3 regions of the Bradyrhizobium sp. 521_C7_N1_3 genome follow, and region 2 is predicted to be linked to each of the others. Evidence: riboswitches for the same ligand, from Rfam matches in the RefSeq annotation. Region 2 holds a riboswitch; each other region holds the start of a gene.
What was found. Region 2 has a riboswitch for cobalamin ahead of AB7008_RS18895 (TonB-dependent receptor). Riboswitches for the same ligand answer to the same signal wherever they lie in the genome.

Region 1 (2,198 bases), 1.8 Mb from region 2:
ATTCCGGCCGTCGATGACACCGAGCGACATGACGAGATCACTTCGGCCGTCAGCAACGATCTGATCCAATAGTTCTGGCGCTCGAACCAAATCGACGTGCAGACCGGAAATTGGCAGGCTCAGGGCAGTATCCAGATTGTCGCCTAGGGCGCCGAAATAGCTCGCAAGCATGATCTTGATAGCGGGTCCCTCCTTTGCGAACCGGTTATAGGCGTGCAGCAACGAATTTCGCGCCGCCTCATCCAGATCAAGGACCAGGCAGGGCTCGTCAAACTGAACCCAACTTGCCCCTCGTTTGGCTAATTCATGCAGAAGGTCGATATAGACGGGTATCAGATCATCGAGGAGAGAGAGGGGCTGGAACGCACTATCGGTACTCTTGCCGAGCTTTAAAAATGTGACCGGCCCGATCAGGACAGGGCGGGTCTGAAAGCCAAGAGCCCTCGCTTCCTCATACTCTTCGACGGGTTTGCGAGAGCACAGTCTGAACGCCTGTCCCCGGTAAAACTCAGGAACCATGTAGTGGTAGTTGGTATCGAACCACTTGGTCATTTCCTGCGCGGGCACGCCAGATCCCCGCGGGCTCTGGGCGCAACTCGCATCCTGCTCGCCGCATTGCGATCCGCGGGCCATGGCGAAGTACGTTTGGAGCGAAACGGATTCTCCGTTCGCGGCGTAGATCTCCGGGATTGCGCCAACCATGACGCTTGTATCGAGCACCTGATCATACAGCGAGAAGTCGTTTGACGGAATGATCGTGACGCCGAGCGATTTTTGACGAGCCCAGTTCGCTGCGCGTAGGCCGAATGCGTCTTCGTGCAACTGCTGTTCACTAATCTTTCCAGCCCAGTAGCTTTCTAGAGCGAGCTTGAGCTCACGCCTTGGGCCGATGCGTGGCGTTCCGAGCGTAGCAACTGGAAGAGAGAGAGGAGACATAGCGTTAACCCCTGTTGGGGACAAAGGCCATGGCGGACGCAGGCAGGAGAAGTCGCGCGTGCGACGGCTGCTTGGCGCACCACCGAGACACCCCGCCCGTGGACCAATATATTGTCGGGGCCGGTCTCCTGGCTTGCTGGTCATCGCTGCTGTCCGGCCTTCCCGAAGCCGTGCAGGCTTCAGCGACATCGTCGGACAGCGGCTCGCCGCTCACAGTTGCGGGGGCAGAGCCGGCATTTGCACCGGCTTCCCTCTTAGCTCCGGATCAATGGGAACCGGAGAACCTCGACGACTTGGATTATCGGCAGGAGAACTCTTCCGTCAACCTCTCAGATTATGTGCAAGCTAATCTGCGACATCCGCTAGCCGAATGACCGTGCATCTCTGTGACTTCACCATCTAGAAACATTCTCTCATCAGAGATGTCATAATCAGACATATCCTTCTCAGATGCCGGATAAGCATCGGAGCTGCCTTGAGGCGGAGCCGCACGCTAAATTGATGAAAGGGACAGAAGCAGCCTGCCGGCGGGAGTACCGACGTTATATCAGAGCGCTTTCAATGCGGCTTTGCGATTTCCAGAGGTTCGCCCAGCACCTCAGCTAGCCAGCTCTTCGCTCAACTAAAGGATCTGCGGCGAATAGGCCAAGGCACGTGGCGAAATTTAGCAACTGGCGAGGGGTTGATTTGCGTGCCACCCAGACTTCAGAGCTGGGATCAAGCCGGCTTGGTGCTTGGCAATCACGCAGCTCGAACGCGGGCGGCACGATAGCGAACCACACAGCTCAATGGCGGCAAACCCACTTCCGTCCACAGGCATCCGGCATCGAGGCGTTCAACTCTTCTGCTAAATATCCGGTGCGGGACATGGATGCACAAGCTGCGGCGGATACGCCAAACAGAAACATCGAAAACATGCAAAGGTCGGAAAGTCGACAAGAGTGACACAAACTCCGTGAAATTTTCCGCCTATTGCCTGGCACGAAGAATGCAGACCCTCGGAATGCCCAGTCTCCTCCTCTGGGCAGGTCCAGCTCAGCCAATTGACGCAGTCGCTGCCGGGGAAGTTAGCTGCGCATGACATAGAGGGGAGCGCCTGCTCGCGCGGGACAGCTAGCGGGTGCATCCCCGTAAACTTCTTGCGATGGCATAGCAGGTTCGAGGTTGCCTGCTTCACAAGATATTTGGATGAAACGCGATAGGCCGAGGGTTATGAAGAGAATGCCTGGAAGACCCGCGCTATGGCTTAGCGTGGTCGGATT
Region 2 (2,198 bases):
CCTGCGATATTGGCATCCCAGATGAGGTCCGTGATGTTGCCGACGAGGCGCTGGCTGTGCGCGACATAGAAGCGCTCGCGATACACCTGGTTCTTGACGGAGTCGAACGCCTCGATCTCGTTGTTGAACCACGTGCGCTCTGCGCCGTAACCATAGGCCTGACTCTTCAGCGTCAGGTCAGGCGCCAGCTTCAGCTCGAAGCCACCGCGCAGCCACACCTCCTGCGCGACGTTGCGGTTATCGAGGACGTTGTAATTGGTGTTGAAGGTGCGGTCGTCGATCGTGACGGCGCCAAGGTCGGTCCTGTTGAAGTAGTTGCCCGAAACAATGCCGCTCGTCGCATGCGAGCCGCTGAAGGCGATCGGTACCAGCGGTGCGCCCCAATAGGCCTTCGAGCGATCTTCCCGGTACTCGATCGCGCCCCAGATCTTGAGGCTGTCGGAGATGCGGTAATTGAGTTGGCCAGACACATCCAGCGTCCTGGTATTGGTGTCGTCGGCAAAGCCGTTGAGCGAGGCGCGGCTGATGTCGAAGCGGTAGTCGAGGCCCTGCACATTGGTGCTGCCGCCCGAGCCGTAATGGACGCCGAACGAGTTGAGCGAATCCCAGGAGAAATCCGCCTCGTTCCGGATCGCCCCGGTGTGCGGCTGCTTGGTGACGAGGTTGATCGACCCGCCGGCCGCCCCCTCACCCGAGATCAGCGAGGCCGGGCCCTTCAGAAATTCCACGGCTGCGAGATTGGCCGTATCCGTGATCCGCGAGGTCATGTTCTGCGGACCGATCTTGATGCCGTTGTAGAGCATGTTGATCTGGCTGTTGGTGAAGCCACGCATGGAGAAGGCCGCGGGCTCGGCCGGATTGTCGCCGGAGGTGACGCCGACAGCGCCCTGCGCTACCTCGGACACGGTGCGATAACCCTGCTCGCGCATGGTCTCGGCCGAGATCACCTCGACGGTCGCGGGTATCTGCCGTACGGTCAGGCCGAGCCGCGAGGCGCTTTCAGCCACAACATTCGTATTGAGGGGTGTCTGCACTCCCGCGCTCGCCGCGGCGGGCTTTGGCGCTGCTGTCGCCGCGGCCGCGGATCTGCGCGATGACGCGCGGCGAGCGGTTTGCCCTTCCCGGCCTGCTGGCCTCGCCTGCTTGCGGGATTGGGCGGGCGACACCTCGACAGGCGGCAGCGGTTCGCGAGCCTGCTGCGCCACGGCGGCAGGCAGATCGAGAGTGGCAAAGGATGTGAGTGCGGCGGAGGCGAGCAGGAAGCAACGCGGTCGTACAAGACGAATGGAAGACACAGTTCGGGACCTCGGTATGACGTCAGTGGCACGTCACAGCGAACAAGGTCCCACCTTCGGCCTTTCAGCCTTCCGATGAAGCCGAATGTCTGTACTCCCCGACCGACATCTTCGCGTGTGACCACGGCTGACGGCAGGTCTCCTGGCTCGCGGGTCAGTACCTTGCATCGCCTTCCCGGGACCGAGATACCCAGTGGCTCGTGACGCAAGATTCGCCGCTTACAGTTGCGGGGGCAGCCGCGGCATTGGGGACAAAACCCCCGCACCGCATTCCCTTTTCATCCCCACTCGGGGAAACCGTCAAAGCCATCTAGGATTACCGACAAGACAGAGTCAATGTGCCGGTGCGACGATATTACCACAGCGACCAACTTCCTTGGAGATAGGCATGGAAGGCGAGACCTTCCTCTGGCTGATACGGCATGCGCCCGTCGACGGCGTCAAGGGGACGATCCACGCAGCCGACGCGCCCGCCGATCTCGGCAATCGCGTGCAACTGGAGGCGTTGCAGCGGAGGCTCCCGCCAGATGCTGCGAGCTTTGCGAGCCCGGCGCGACGCACGGTCGAGACGGCGCGCGCGCTGGGACTTGAACCCGCGCTGGTGCCCGAATTCGGCGAGCAGGATTTCGGCGACTGGACCGGCCGGCGGCATGACGAGCTCGCCGCGACCGGCGGCGAAGCCTATGCGCAGTTCTGGAGCGATCCGGCGCACGGGCGGCCGCCGGGCGGCGAAAGTTTCGAGGATCAGGTCGCGCGCGTCCGGCTGGGCCTCGCGCAAATCGGCGCCGGCTCGGCAACGCTCGTCGTGCATTCCGGCACGATCCGCGCCGCGCTCTGCATTGCGCTGGATCTGACCCCACAAACGGCCCTGCGCTTCGTGGTCGATCCGTTGTCACTGACCCG
Region 3 (2,198 bases), 2.6 Mb from region 2:
CGATCTCAGCCAAGCGTGAGCAACCGCAGCTCGGCAAGGTAGACCAGGCCGGCAGAGACGGCGCTTGGATCCTGAGCAGCAGCCGCGGGGGCTCAAGTCACATCGACGACCTGTCCCGCTTAGGTTCGTCTGCTTCCGATAGTCGGCGATCTGCTGTCTGTAGTGGCCGATGCTCGGCGCATCCGGAGCCACGTCGCTCTTCCAATCGACGACCGCGTCGATGGCGCCGGCCTCGTCGAACGCGATCGCGTCAACCTGTCCGGAGAGCAGGACCTTGCCGCCTTCGTGAGTCTGGCTTCCGAACAACGGGAGCTCGGGGGCGAGACGCGGTCGCGGCGTCACGACGTCCGGAAGAGCGAGCGTCCGCAGCACCGTGGCGGTCAGTTCGACGGCGCTGATGCCCATCTTCGGATCCTCCGCCGGTTCGTGCCCCATCTGCCGGATCAGTTCCGCAGCCCGCGTTTCAAGTCCGCCCTGGCGTCGCAGGCTTCTCCGGTCAGCACCTCCTCGATTAGCTTGTGAAGGATGGTGCCACGCGTCGAACTTCTGAGAACGGCAGCAGGCTCCGCAGCGCCGGTTTCCGGAATTTCCCCGCTTTCGATCTTCGCTTCTGGCTCGTCCACCTGATCAAGTTCGCTCCGGCTCGGGCGACGCCAGATCACGGTCTTGCGCACATCGAAGATAGCGGTCGCCTCGGCGGCGAAGGTCTCGCGGGTCTGCCCGTTCTCTAGCGGCGTGACGTTCCTTTCCTTCGCGGTGCCGACGTCGTTCGGGTTGATCGCCGGGAGACCAGCCAGGCCCAAATCGACGAGCTTTGCCCAGCACTTGTCCGACAGGTCGGCGGAGTGCCTAGGCAGGATCAGCAGGTCGCGCGCCCGGGTCGCGGCCACGTACCAGAGGCGTACGCGCTCGCGCCGCTGCTGCTGCCGCGGTGACGGTGTTGCCCCACGGATTGGCCGAGGAGACAATCACGGATTGAGCAGTTGCGGAGGCTGTGCGGACGCCGATCCCGCTGCGGCGATCGAGGCCAGCACGATTCCTAGCGTCAATGCTGACCCGGACAGCCAGCGCTGTTTGAGCAGGATTGAAGTTGACGCCGAAACTCGCGCCGGCACGGCTACTACGTTTGAAATGAAAACGGTGATGACCACGGGCGAAACAAAAAGCCGTCACGCACATTCGCCGTGAGCGGCAGCCGTTCGCCCCGAATGCGGCAGATCTCGATCGGCTTTGCAACGTCTTGGAGCACCCCGCCCCTGCGTCAGTCCATGACCACGACCGGCAGCAAGGTTTCCTGGCTCGCGGGTTGACGCCTCCGACCACCTTCCCAGGTTCGAACGAACGAACCCAATGGCCCAACTGTCGTCGGCTCGCCGCTTACAGTTGCGGGGGCAGCTTCGGCCTTGTCCGTGAGGACGCACCGTATTCCCTTGATACGCCTTTCGGCGCTACCGATAACCAGACTGAAGGCCCCTCATAACCGAGTCAAGCAAGGGGCGTGAATCGAGTGCTGAGTGACACAACATGTGACAGTTTAGCCCGTCCTATTCGTGAGAGTGCGTTTTTCTAGTCCGATTGATGTGGCCGCACATCTGCTCTGACGAGGCGCACAGGATTGCCTTCGGCTTTTCACCGCCTGACGACCCGTACTTTGCAACGCGCTTGAGGGATAAGTTGGGCGAACGGGGGGCGGACGCCCCGCCGGTCAAGGACTGAGCGGCAGCAGCGCGCCGGGCAAGCCGCGGATCAGGTCGGCTTCGGGACATGCCGCGGCGAACGCAAGGCGAATGCGGCTCGTGGTCTCGACCACACGGGCAGCGAGTTTCAAGAGACTCCGCCTCGACGGCATTTGCGATGTTCGTTTCGATCTTCTCTAGCAAGATCGACCTGATCTGAGGATCGAGGGGCGACTCCGACGTCGAAAGCCCAGCCAAATGTCCCAGCTCTTTGATGCGGCCGTGATGGCCGGCTCGGGTGCCGTTTACATGTCTCAACCGTTCGCACAGTGTATCGAAGCCGGCTTGTCCGCCTATGATCGCCCTGCCTGTCGTGCTGAGCATGTCCGGTGTTAGCCCTGCGAGGTACTTCACGCTGACCCTGAACCGCGCGTCGCGATCTGCAAGGCAGAACGCCATTGCGACGATGGCGTCGAACAGCGCGGAATTCGAGAGGTCATGGTACTCCGCGGGGAGAAGCTT

Region 1: it holds a riboswitch for cobalamin, as region 2 does, so the genes downstream of both, metE (5-methyltetrahydropteroyltriglutamate--homocysteine S-methyltransferase) here and AB7008_RS18895 (TonB-dependent receptor) in region 2, are expected to answer to the same signal.
Region 3: it holds a riboswitch for cobalamin, as region 2 does, so the genes downstream of both, AB7008_RS06960 (hypothetical protein) here and AB7008_RS18895 (TonB-dependent receptor) in region 2, are expected to answer to the same signal.

Annotation. Positions count from the first base shown of each region.
Region 1 covers NZ_CP197232.1:2,303,359-2,305,556, reverse strand. The annotation lists gene metE (5-methyltetrahydropteroyltriglutamate--homocysteine S-methyltransferase) at 1-936, opposite strand, end outside; cobalamin riboswitch at 1,038-1,239, opposite strand; gene AB7008_RS10375 (hypothetical protein) at 1,591-1,881, shown strand.
Region 2 covers NZ_CP197232.1:4,119,688-4,121,885, reverse strand. The annotation lists gene AB7008_RS18895 (TonB-dependent receptor) at 1-1,295, opposite strand, end outside; cobalamin riboswitch at 1,411-1,612, opposite strand; gene AB7008_RS18890 (histidine phosphatase family protein) at 1,684-2,198, shown strand, end outside.
Region 3 covers NZ_CP197232.1:1,507,760-1,509,957, forward strand. The annotation lists gene AB7008_RS06955 (hypothetical protein) at 1-42, shown strand, start outside; gene AB7008_RS06960 (hypothetical protein) at 444-890, opposite strand; cobalamin riboswitch at 1,267-1,468, opposite strand; gene AB7008_RS06965 (transposase) at 1,706-1,828, opposite strand.